DNA from 3 places in the Exiguobacterium sp. s70 genome. Region 3 is predicted to be linked to each of the others. Evidence: riboswitches for the same ligand, from Rfam matches in the RefSeq annotation. Region 3 holds a riboswitch; each other region holds the start of a gene.
What was found. A riboswitch is a leader RNA that binds a small molecule or an ion and turns the genes downstream of it on or off. The one in region 3 is predicted to bind thiamine pyrophosphate.
Positions count from the first base shown of each region.

Region 1: it holds a riboswitch for thiamine pyrophosphate, as region 3 does, so the genes downstream of both, KNP84_RS10785 (Ykof family thiamine-binding protein) here and thiT (energy-coupled thiamine transporter ThiT) in region 3, are expected to answer to the same signal.
Region 2: it holds a riboswitch for thiamine pyrophosphate, as region 3 does, so the genes downstream of both, tenA (thiaminase II) here and thiT (energy-coupled thiamine transporter ThiT) in region 3, are expected to answer to the same signal.

Region 1 covers NZ_JACSLV010000004.1:108,886-113,098, reverse strand. The annotation lists gene KNP84_RS10795 (ABC transporter ATP-binding protein) at 1-695, opposite strand, end outside; gene KNP84_RS10790 (ECF transporter S component) at 688-1,263, opposite strand; gene KNP84_RS10785 (Ykof family thiamine-binding protein) at 1,256-1,849, opposite strand; TPP riboswitch at 1,931-2,031, opposite strand; gene KNP84_RS10780 (GTP-binding protein) at 2,093-3,286, opposite strand; gene KNP84_RS10775 (hypothetical protein) at 3,392-3,655, opposite strand; gene KNP84_RS10770 (SMP-30/gluconolactonase/LRE family protein) at 3,668-4,213, opposite strand, start outside.
Region 2 covers NZ_JACSLV010000006.1:58,552-62,764, reverse strand. The annotation lists gene thiD (bifunctional hydroxymethylpyrimidine kinase/phosphomethylpyrimidine kinase) at 1-787, opposite strand, end outside; gene thiM (hydroxyethylthiazole kinase) at 787-1,575, opposite strand; gene tenA (thiaminase II) at 1,572-2,246, opposite strand; TPP riboswitch at 2,328-2,432, opposite strand; gene pelG (exopolysaccharide Pel transporter PelG) at 2,494-3,942, opposite strand; gene pelF (GT4 family glycosyltransferase PelF) at 3,923-4,213, opposite strand, start outside.
Region 3 covers NZ_JACSLV010000002.1:438,337-442,549, forward strand. The annotation lists gene pknB (Stk1 family PASTA domain-containing Ser/Thr kinase) at 1-874, shown strand, start outside; gene rsgA (ribosome small subunit-dependent GTPase A) at 919-1,803, shown strand; gene rpe (ribulose-phosphate 3-epimerase) at 1,805-2,461, shown strand; TPP riboswitch at 2,481-2,581, shown strand; gene thiT (energy-coupled thiamine transporter ThiT) at 2,658-3,230, shown strand; gene KNP84_RS06920 (thiamine diphosphokinase) at 3,230-3,817, shown strand; gene rpmB (50S ribosomal protein L28) at 3,876-4,064, opposite strand.

The DNA.
Region 1 (4,213 bases), on a different contig from region 3:
GAGAACGTATAATCCGGGCGGGCAACGAACGGTCCATCATAGTTGATGCGTCCGTTCACTAGTTCCACTTCTCTGTCGAAGAACCCGCCCCATAGGAAGGGTCGATGTTCGATGACGACAACGTTTACCGTCTGTGCGACGTTGTCGAGCCACTGAACGAAACGGGTTGATGTCTCGGGATCAAGGTGCGCGAGCGGCTCATCGAGCAGTAGCCATTCTGGCTTCCCGATCAAGGCGCAGGCGACAGCGATTTGTTGCTTTTCTCCACCTGAAAGGTCATGAATGACTCGGTCACGATAATCGGTCAACTGCAATTCCGCTAAAATCGTGGCCACACGCGTCATCATCTCGTCCCTCGCCACGGCAAAATTTTCGAGTGTGAAAATCAATTCCTCCTCGACCGTCTGCATGACGAACTGACTGTCAGGATCTTGAAACACCGTTCCGACACGACGATTCACCTCACCAGCTGCATACGTATCATAAGAGCGGTCAAACAAATATAGTTTGCCCGTCACGATTCCATCGCAGTTCTCTGGATACAGACGATTCAACAAAGAGAACAATGTCGATTTCCCCGACCCGCTCGCCCCTGTGATGAGAGTCCTCCCAGCAGTTAATTGAAGCGTGATGTCCGTCAATACTTTGCTCTGTTTTTCCGGATAGCGGAATGACAGCTGTTCTGCCTCAACCATGCACACGTCCCTGACGCGCGATGGCATACCCTTCGAGCGCACCCGTCCGAAGCAACAAGTCGCTTAAAATCTTACCTCCCAGACCGGCAATGAGCATCCCGCTCGTCGCTCGTAACGCGAACATCGTCGCCACGTATGTCGGACTGAGGGCAGCGAGTCCACCCATGACGTACGTATACGCGAAACTAGTCGCAGCTGCACCAAATCCGGCCAGCATGAGCACCCAAAGGTCATATCGCTTGTAGCTCGTGACCGCAAACGCCGCTTCAGCACCAAGTCCTTGAATGATCCCGACTAAAATAATACGAGGTCCAATCGCGTTACCAATCATCATCTCAATCGTCGCCGCAAGCACTTCGGACAAGAATGCGGCGCCAGGTCGGCGGATGATATAAGCCGCAATAATCGAGACGATGAACCAAATCCCAAAAATCCATTCGTACGCGATCGGTCCAATCAAGCCAGCCCATAGATTCCCGACATGTACGAACGCCAAATAGACGACAGCGAACACGACCGATAAAATGGCCAACAAGACGATTTCTTTTAACTTCCACGACTTAAGCATGCTGCTGTCCCTCGTGTGACGGGCTGTTCACGCTGAACGTGACCGTCATGACGACGTGGCTCGTCTTCGCACGGACGCGGTCGAACGTCGCCTCGTAAAATGAAAACACCGGTTCGATGTCGCCGTGAATACCCGAGGCGTAATGCATCGAGTCATTGAAAACGCCACGCTCTTTCGCAAAGGCAATTTCTTCGTAGATGATGTCCATATACTTCGCGTCCCCGAGCGGATAGAGGGCGAACTGGGAAGAGACGTACTGGGTCGATACCGGACCATTCACAGGATCAGTCGTCACGTCGAGCAGATTGTCTCCTGCCGTGTCGCCTGGGCACCCGACCGAGAACGTCCCGCTCATCGACACATGTTCCCCGGTCTTCGTTGCATGTGACAAGACGGCTTTGGCCACGTCGAACACATGCTGACTGCGTCCCCGGATGACCGTCGAGACGTCATCGGTATGCCGCCAAACGTTTTGCAAGTTCGTCTCTTTCAATGCCCCTTTGATGACACTCACAAAATCAGATGTCATTGGACTCAGCGTAAAGCGGAATCCGACGATCGGACTCGTACCACATTGGTTGTTCATGTTCTATTCCCCCTTATTGTATGTACACAAAAAAGCCGCATCCATGAGAATGCGGCCACTCGTCCAATGTAATAATCCATTAGAAAAAGTGCCACACTTCCTCACGCCGGTATTACCCGGATCGAGTCATAAGGGATTGGAGTCATGCTCACATCTCAGCCGAAGCACCCCTAGTGTAGTCCAATGTATGCGGTTATCTATGCAACGAGAAGTATAGACGACCGCTCCGAATTTGTAAACGGTTTATGTGAAAGTCACGATACCGTTCCCCGGAAGCGTGTCCTGCAACGTCGTCCAATCGAGCGCCATCTCCTCATCCGTCAACAAACACGCGTCGAGTCCGGCCTCGATGACCGCACGCTCCATCCGCTGCCCGATCAAGACGAGCTCCGTCTGACGGTCCCCGTACGGCTCGACGTAGTCGGCGGCGAGCTCAGGTTCTGCCGTGAACATGAGACTCCGCTCTTCCTCCGGCAGCGTCGCGAGCCAACGTCCCGCGTGTTCGAGCGTCGAGGCGTACCCCGCTTGCGAGAACAGGCAAGCGATGTCGTTCCGGGAGGCGATCCATAAGAAACCTTTGGCGCGGACGACTTGATCCGGGAACGCCTCGATCCAGGCGTGGAGCCGCTCCGGATGAAACGGACGGCGGCGGCGATAGACGAACGAACTGATGCCGTATTCCTCCGTCTCTGGTGTGTGTGTCTCGGCCTCTAGTTCTTGAATCCAGCCGGCGGCGTGCATCGCCTCCTCGAAATCGAACAGATTGACGTCCAACAGCTCCGTCAATTCCACATTCGCGTAAACTGACGTCAACAGTTTGGCGGTTGGATTGAGCGCATTCAACAGCCCGGCCATCTCACCGAGTTCCGTCTCGGTCACGCGGTCCGCCTTGTTCAAGACGATGATGTCCGCGAACTCGATTTGGTCGACGAGCAGGTCGACGACTTCGCGGACGTCCGTCTCATCGATGGCCTGCTTGCGTTCATGGAGCGACTCGCCCGAATTGAAATCTTTCAAGAACCGATACGCATCGACGACCGTCACCATCGCATCGATATAGACACGGCTCGTCAAGTCGATGCCAAGGGCGTCATCGGCGTATGTAAACGTTTGGGCGACTGGAATCGGTTCTGAGATGCCAGATGACTCGATGATAATCCCGTCGAGCTCACGGTCGTTCGTGATCTCCTGCACCGCTTCGAGCAGGTCTTCACGGAGCGTGCAACAGATGCAGCCGTTCGATAGCTCGACCAATTTTTCGTCCGTCCGCGAGAAACCGTTCTGCTCGATCAATCGTTCGTCGATGTTCAACTCGCTCATGTCGTTGACGATGACCGCATATTTCTTGCCGGACCGATTGTTCAACAGATGATTCATCAACGTTGTCTTGCCGCTCCCTAAATAACCGGACAGCACCGTGATTGGAATTCGTTTCATATATCCCCACTCCTAAATCGTAATCATTACTTTTTAGATAATGACGGGTCACCTTTGTCTTGTCAAGAAAAAAAAACACGCCCGTTCCCGGACGTGTTCCTTTCCCTATTCTTCCAACGCCTTGCGTTCCGCCTCGGAGCGGGGATACGTGTTCGCTTGCCACTCGGCCCGATAAATCGAATCGAGCTGCGTCAGACCGACCTCATCCTCATCCTTATCGGCATCGACACTCGGGGCCTCATCCCAGCGCGGATTCAAATACGTGTGGTCGTCTTCCCGGTTCGCATCCAATAGTTTTTGGATCCCGACCCGGGCCACTGCCGCGAGTGCCAAACCGATGCCTGCACGAACGAGCAATCGCTTCACCATCTCTTTACCTCCTTATCGTCCAAACCGATAGAGCGGCATCCCTTTCACGTCTGTATCAATTTTAAAGACCGACCCTGCGTCCGGATGGGCTTTGAGTGCCTCGTCATCCATCCCTTCACGAGCCGTCGTGATGGCGAGTTGGTTCAAGTCGTCGCCGACAAAACAACACGACGTGACGTTCGGGGCCGGCACGAGCACTTCGAGCACTTTTTCACCCGTCTTCGGGTTCCAGCGCGAGACACGGCCGCCGGCAAAGTGTGCAATCCATAAGAACCCTTCCTCATCGGACGTCATGCCGTCCGGGAATCCTTCCTCGACGGTAAAATCGATGATAGCCTCCCCTTCGCCGAGCGTCCCCGTCTTCAAGTCAAAGGCGTATTTACGGACCGTCTCGGTCGGTGTATCGATATGATAGAACGTCGAATGGTCGGGTGACCATGTCAGTCCGTTCGATAATGTCAACTCGCTCAACATGACCTCGGTCGTGCCGTCGCGATTCAGGCGGTATAGCGTCGCTTGTTCCGCCTCGTCTTCAAGATGGAGCGTGCCGGCGAAGAT
Region 2 (4,213 bases), on a different contig from region 3:
GTGTCGCATACGCCCAGTGATTCGTCGGTCCATGTCCGGCACCGATATCGAGTCCATGCGTGATGGCACTTTGAATGAATCGCTTGGCGGTCACCGTCGCCTCGAGGATAGAATAGCCTTTGGCCAGTTCCGCCGTGAGCGCTGCCGAGAACGTACAACCGGTGCCATGCGTGTCACTCGTCTGGATGCGCGGGGCCGACAGGAGGAACGCCTCTGACACCGTCATGACCAAATCGTCCGCAGTTGCGCCATCGAGATGTCCCCCTTTTAAAATAACGGCACGGACACCGTACGCTAACATCCGTTCTGCTGCTTCGATGCGGTCTTCAAACGTCCGAATCGTCATGCCCGTCAACACTTCCGCTTCTGGCACGTTCGGTGTGACGACGGTCGCGAGCGGCAAGAGGGATGTCTTGAGCGCTTGGACCGCCGAATCCTGAAGCAGCGAGGCCCCGCCTTTCGCAATCATGACCGGGTCAACGACGAGCCGATTGAATGTGTGACGCCGCACCCCGTCAGCGACCACCTCGATGTGCGCCGCATCGAACAACATCCCGGTCTTGCACGCCGCAATCATAAAGTCTGAACCGATTGCATCGAGTTGTTGCGTCACGAGTTCTGATGACACCGCCTCGACCCCATGCACCCCACGCGTGTTTTGGGCCGTGACAGCCGTCAAAACACTCGTCCCGAACACACCGAGCTCTTGAAACGTCTTCAAATCAGCTTGAATGCCAGCGCCACCGCCCGAATCCGAACCGGCAATCGTCAACACTTGCTGCCGTATCATGACACCACCTCGATGCGGTCACTCGGCAACTCGACCGCCGTCATCTTGCCCAGCTCATTCAAGAAGTGAACGGGGAAGTCACCCGGCCCGTCGGCCAAAGCGGTAGCGAGTTCCCCGCACCGGGCATAACCGGCGAGCGCTGTCGCCGTGGCCGTGACCGCATCCCGTTCGACCGCAAGGAACGCACCGACGACCGCACTGAGTAAACAACCGGTCCCTGTCGTCCGGGCCATCGCGCCAGTGCCGCCTTTAATTTCAATCGTCACGTCCCCGTCGCTGACGACATCCGTCTCTCCGGTCACGGCAACGACACAGGTGTAGCGCTTAGCCGCTTCACACGCGATGTGATTCAAATCAACCCGCGTTTCCCCGGCGTCCACGCCGCGTGCCGCCGCGTCGAGGCCAATCAATGTCGCGATTTCTCCGGCATTCCCACGGATGACCGTCGCACGGACAGATTGCAGAATCTCCTTGGCGACGTCGCGCCGGAATGAGGTCGCCCCGACACCAACCGGATCGAAGACGACTGGACGATCTGCTTGATTCGCCGCCTGTCCGGCTCGAATCATTGTACGTTCCGTCATTGCATCGAGCGTACCAATATTGAGCACGAGCGCATCGCTTAAAGACGCCATCTCGGCCACTTCTTCAACCGCTGACGCCATGACCGGGGCCGCCCCGATGGCGAGCAATCCGTTCGCCGAAAAGTTGGCGACGACGATGTTCGTGATGTTGTGGATGAGTGGCCGCTCGGCTCTGACTTTATCCCATAAGTCGCGCTTCATCGTGTCACCCCCGCCGGTAAATCCCACGACTCGAGCGTCCACGCCATCTCCCAAAACGCATGCTCGTAATAACAACTCTTCAAGAACAGCTGTTGATACCGGACCCGTTCTTCCGCCGTCGCCTGCCCAGCGAGCACGTCGAGCCGTTCAATCTGTTCCTCGACGAGGTCGCGGAACCATTCCGACCCGTACGTCGCAATCCACGTCGCATAAATCGGGTGGTCGGGTGTCGTGTCTTTCATGCGTTCGCCAATCTCGTAATAAACCCAATAGCACGGCAAAATTGCTGCGAGCACATCACCGAGCGTCGGACCGGCCTGTTGCATATGGAGCGCATAGGCGTAAGCCGTCGGGGCCGGCTCAAACGTCGCCCACTCCGCCTCCGTCACGTCGAGCAAGGTGAAAAACTCACGATGCAGCGCATGCTCCGCTTCGATGGTATGGAGCGCGTGCGTCAAAAAGCGGCTCGCCACTTCCATGTTCGGGGCGAGGGTCGCGCCTTTCGCCTGTACTTTTGAGAACTGATTCAAATAATACGAGTCTTGCATGACGTAATGTCGAAACTTCGCCTCGTCGAGTTCACCCGTTCCGAGCTCGCGGACGAACGGATGGTCAAAGCTGGCTTGAAACAAGGCATCGGCCTCTTGTCGTAAATGTGCGGTGAATGTCATGTTTTCTCCTCCTTTGTAATCAAAAAAGACGCCGCCTCCCATAACGGAAGCGGCGTCGGATTTACACAAAGTGTACGAAAACAATCGGTTCGCCCACTTCCCTACGCTAGCGTGAACTAGATCAGGTTCAAAGGGTCTGGACCTCGTCCATCTCAGCCGCGTCACGCGACTCCCCTAGTGGTAAACATTATGAAATTCGGTCGTCTACGACCACATCATATCAGTCTTTCTCCGTACTGAAAACCCTTTATCGTGAGAATCGCCGGTTCAACAACGTCCCCATTCGCGAGAACCGCTCGGTGCCGAGCTTGCGCCGGTTCGAGGCGGCGAACACGTAATAATCAACTTTGCCCATATAATAAATCAAACGCAGGCCGGCCAAGAAGAACGTGATCGTCGTGCTGACGGCAAAGCCGACACCGTACCAATCGATGCCGCGCGGCAAGAGCAGTAACGTGAACAACGCGTTCAACGTGAAGAACGAGATGTTGACGAACAACGCCCCGCGCCGGTCCTCGAAATAGAGCAACAACAACGTCAAGATGAGAATCATCGCATTCGCGAACGCCGCGAGCGTCGTCATCCGAAAGATTTGACCGATTTCATCCGGGACACCAATCCAACTGACGAACGCACCCGCCATCAGGATGGCGAACAGCGTCACCACGCCTTGGCTCCGCGCGAGTCGAATCAACTCATTTTTCAATACGGACGTCATCGTCTGTTTCGCCTTCTCGATTTGATGGAGTGCCCCGCCGTAGTTGATCAATCCATAAAACGTACGGTAGCGCTCATAAAACCGGGTCTCAACAGCGACGACGAACAACAGTTGCGTCGGGATAATCGTCAAGTACGACCAAAAGATGGCCGTGTCATAATACGGGTTGAACAAGAACGAGTCCGCGATGATCACACGTCCTTCACCGAACCAGATGATGAAATTCGTGACCCAAATCCCGAGCACGTACAACACGCCGATGGCGAACAAGTCTGGATAGCGGTCGAAGTACTTGAAGTACGAGAACTCTTTCACCGCGTAACGGAGCGGGAACGTCCGGAGCATCGCGAAGAACAACCCGAACAACGTCACAATCATCCCGACCGTAAAACCGAGCAACAGCTCGAGACTCGACGGGTCGACCATGAGACGGCTAATCGCATAGACGCTCCCGACCGAGATGAGTCCGCCGAGCAGGAAGCTATAGGCCACCGCTTGATAATACTTGGCGGCACTTAAAAACAAGAACATGACCCAGATGACGTTAATCGTCATGAATAAAACGAACAACGTCAGTTTGTACAGAAAATCGAGCGGCGACAATAGCCAAAAGATACTATACAGCAAGGCTGCCGCGAGAATCGTCACTTTGAGCATCCCGGTGAACACCGGGAAAATCTCATGCGCCTTCTTCTCATAAAACAAGTCCGCCACGTATCGGGTGACGACGAGCTGTTGAAAACTGAACAAGATTTGCGAGAAGATGAACGCGTACGAGACCGAGATCATGAAGAGCGTCCGTTCGGCGAGCGACAACGTCGGCATTTGGAACGCCAACCATTGAATCGTACCGACGACCAAGATGACGATCAACCACGGTCCGGACGTGACGAGGCCGGAGAACGTGTACGCCTTCAGCCGGGACGAATAGTAGTCTTCTTGGAACAACTTCTGCAACTTAAACCCGATGCCCGCCATACTGTTCCCTCCTCGCTTCATAGATAGCCTTATAGCGGTCCACGACTTGTTGGAGACGATAATATTGGCGTACCCGCTCCCGTCCGTTCTTGCCGAACCGCATTCGTTCCTGCGGGTAATCCATCATCCATTCGACTTTGTCGGCGACCGCTTCCGGATGAACCGGCGGCACGATGAAACCGGCCGGACCGAACGGGTCATCCGCTCGGCCGTATAAAAGCTCGGAACAGGCGCCGACATCGGTGGCGACCCACGGAATCCCGGCGGCCAT
Region 3 (4,213 bases):
CGTCGTGCCAGACGTCGTCGGGATGACGAACGACGAAGCGACGACCGAACTCGAAACAGCCGGTTTTGTCGTCGAAGCGACAGAGCGGGCGAGCGATAACATCGCCGCTGGCGACGTCATTTCGCAGACACCGCAAGCCGGTCGGAAACCGAAACGCGGAACGACCGTGACGATTGTCGTGTCGGCCGGGAAAGAGACGGTCGCGATGCCGGACGTCGAAGGATTGTCTCAGTCGGCGGCCGAGCGGACGCTCAAAGACCTCGACTTTGCGGATATCGAAATTCAATCCGAGGCGTCGGAGACGGTCGATAGCGGCGATGTCATCTCCCAGTCGATTGCTCCGGACAACGAGGTCGTCCCGTCTGAAGAGACGGTGACGCTCGTCGTCTCGACCGGTAGCAATAAAGTCGAACTCGCCAATTTAGCCGGGTATACGTTTGAGGAAGCGACGACGTACGCCGAACAGAATAGCTTGAAAATCGTCAAACGAGACGAGTATTCAACGAGCGTGCCCGCCAACCAAATCATTCGTCAGTTACCGACGGCCGGAACAGCCGTCGACCCGGGGACGGAATTGACCGTCATCGTGTCGCAAGGGGTCGAACCGACCGACGTCTCGATTGAACGGGAAGTCAACGTCGAAATCGATCCGCCTGCTGAAGGCGAAGAACCTGTGGCACTCGAGGTCGTCATTCGGACGGTAGACGCCCGTGGCGAAGTCGAAGTGTTGCGTGATAAGATAACGGAGACGACGACTTACTCGTATACGCTCGTCATTGCACCGGACGAAGTCGGAACCGCGACGATCGAAGTCGACGGGGAAGTCGTCCGGACGGATACGGTGACGTACGCACAAGCAAAAGATTCACAATGAAGAGGTGGCGCGCGCGTCGCCTCTTTTTCTAAGGAGGTCATAGGATGAAAGGTACGATTATTCGATTACAAGGCGGGTTTTATGATGTCATGACGGAAGAGAAACAAGAGATCCGTTGTCGCGCCCGCGGCAATTTCCGCAACCGGAACATCTCGCCGGTCGTCGGCGACGATGTCGATATTCAAGACCAAGGGGACGGCACAGGCTATATCTTGGCCGTCGATGAGCGGTCGAACCATCTCGTCCGCCCGCCGATCGCTAACATCGATCAAGCGTTCTTGCTGTTCTCGGTCAAGGAACCGGCATTCTCGTTCCATCTGCTCGACCGTTTCCTCGTCTTAATCGAATCGAAGCAAGTCCATCCGATTATTGTCTTAACGAAAATGGACTTGTTGACGGAGTCGGAACTCGAAACGATTCAAGCGGCAGCGGCCTTATATCGGTCAATCGGCTATGAGGTCATCGAGACGTCGACGGAGACCGGGTCGGGGATTGAACAAATTCGTGGGTCGTTTAAAGAGAAGACGAGCGTGTTTGCCGGACAGACCGGAGTCGGCAAGAGTTCGCTCTTGAACGCGGTCGCGCCGGAACTAGAACTCGCGACCGGGAAAATCTCGAAGTCGCTCGGCCGAGGCAAGCACACGACGCGTCACGTCACGCTCATCACGCTCGCTGACGGGCTCGTCGCTGACACGCCTGGTTTCTCAAGCCTCGAGTTCCCAGAAGAACTCGAAGTCGAGGAGATGCGCTGGTGCTTCCCTGAGTTCGTCGAGCGGCACGACGACTGTAAGTTCCGAGGCTGTGCCCATTTGAACGAACCGGGTTGTGCCGTCAAAGCGGCCGTCGAGGCGGGAGAAATCGCTTCCACCCGTTATGAGAATTATGTTACGTTTATGGCAGAGTTAAACGATAGACAACGGAGGTACTGACATGATTAAAATTGCACCCTCGATTTTAGCGGCGGACTTCGCCAACCTAGAGGCAGAAGTGAAGGCGGTCCAAGAGGCCGGCGCGGATTATATCCATTTTGACGTCATGGACGGTCAATTCGTCCCGAACATCTCGATCGGTCTCCCGGTGCTCGCGAGCTTACGGAAGAAGTCGGACATGGTGTTAGACGTCCACTTGATGATCGACCAACCGGAGCGCTTCGTCGAAGACTTCATCAAGGCGGGAGCGGACATCGTCACCGTCCACGTCGAAGCGACGAACCATTTGCATCGCGTGCTTCAACAAATTAAGGCGGCCGGAGCCAAGTGTGGCGTCGTTCTCAACCCGCATACGCCGCTGTCATTGATTGAACACGTGCTCGGTGACGTCGACATGGTACTTCTCATGACGGTGAACCCTGGCTTTGGGGGTCAGAAGTTCATCGAATCGGTCGTGCCGAAAATCGCGGCGTTGAACGAGATGCGCCAAGCGCGCCGTCTCGACTTTGAAATCGAGATTGACGGCGGCGTCAACGCGGAGACTGCGAAATTATGTATCGATGCCGGTGCTGACGTGCTCGTGGCCGGCTCGGCCATCTATAACGAGCCGAGCTATAAAGATGCAATCGATAGCATTCGCAACGCATCTCGTGTATAATCGTCCATAGAACAACAAATATTGTCGCAAGGGGTGTCACATTCTGTGGCTGAGAGGCATACGCTAACCCTTTGAACCTGTTCCGTTCACACGGACGTAGGGATGTGGCGAAAATGCACGTTGCTACTCGATAGCAGCATGGCGTTTACGTCATGCTGCTTTTTGTCGTTCGCTCATATTTTAAGGAGGGAAATAGATGAAACAACGTTTAAAATTACAGGCGCTCATTGAAATCTCATTGTTCGCCGCACTCGGTTTGATTTTTGATTTGCTCATCCCGTTCCGGATGCCGCAAGGCGGGTCAATCAGCTTGGCGATGTTGCCGATTTTCGTCATGGCGTATCGTCACGGTTTGAAAGGCGGACTTGCGACCGGTGCACTTGTCGGAACGCTGCAACTGCTGTTCGGGGCCTATATCTTCACGCCTGTCCAGTTCCTGCTCGACTACACGTTCGCTTACGGTGTCGTCGGGATGGCGGGACTGTTTGCTGGTCAAGTGAAACGAGCCGCCAAGGATGAGGCGAAAAAGACGCTCGTCGTTTATTTGGTGCTCGGCGCGCTCCTCGGTTCACTGCTTCGTTACGGCGCCCACGTCTTGTCGGGGATCGTCTTCTTCGCCGAATACGCGGAAGGTCCGGTCGTCGCCTACTCGTTCGCCTATAACATGACGTACATGCTCCCGTCCTTCCTCGTGTCGGCCGTCGTCCTCGTCCTCTTGTTCGTCTCGGCGCCGCGCTTCGCGACGCTCGCGACCCGGGACGTCCGCTAATGCGGGTGTTGATTGTGGCGGCCAGCCCGGAACCAATCTCGGGACTCCCGCGTGACGTCGATTACATCATCGGCGTCGATGGGGGGTACGAGACACTGTTGAACCACGGGCTGAACCCAGATCTCGTCGTCGGCGATTTCGACTCCTTCACGGGCGAAGTGCCGATCGACGCCGTCCGCTATCCATCTGAGAAAGATGTGACCGACCTCGAGATCGCTCTCGAGGCGGCACGGGGGCATAGCGCGACGGAGATGATTGTCTACGGTGCGCTCGGCGGCCGGCTCGATATGACGCTCAGCAATATCGGTCTGCTCGAGGCGTATCCGGAGATGCGTCTCGTCACGGCAGGGCAGACGGTACGACTCGTCGGGTCGGGACGCTATGAACTCCCGCGTCAAGACGGTCACTATTTGTCGCTCATCCCATGGAAGCAGGCGAACGTGACCATCCGCGGCGTCAAATATCCGCTCGACCGTCACGATGTCGTCAGCCATGAGGCGCTCACCATCTCGAACGAATGGGACGATGAAGCGGCGGATTTGATCGTGCACGAAGGCATGGTGCTCGTGCTGTATGTCAAAAAATGAACACAAAAAAATCCCATCGGCGAATGCCGCTGGGATTTATTTCGTTCGTGTATAAAAATTATACGCGTTCAACGAGACCTGATTTAAGAGCGCGAGCTGAAACCCAAACTCGTTTAGGTTTACCGTCAACGAGAATACGAACTTTTTGTACGTTTACACCCCAAGTGCGTTTTGTCTTGTTGAGTGCGTGCGAACGGTTGTTACCTGATTTAGGTGATTTACCTGTTACGTAGCATTTACGTGCCATGCGTTTCCCCTCCTTTTTTATGTGGGTTCGTCCTAATAGACACTCGTTTATATTAGCACGGGTTTTTTCACGATGCAACTAGAAAATCATAGGATGACAAGAAAAAAACTTGACATTACTGGAAAGGATTTTAATAATGAATGAGGGTT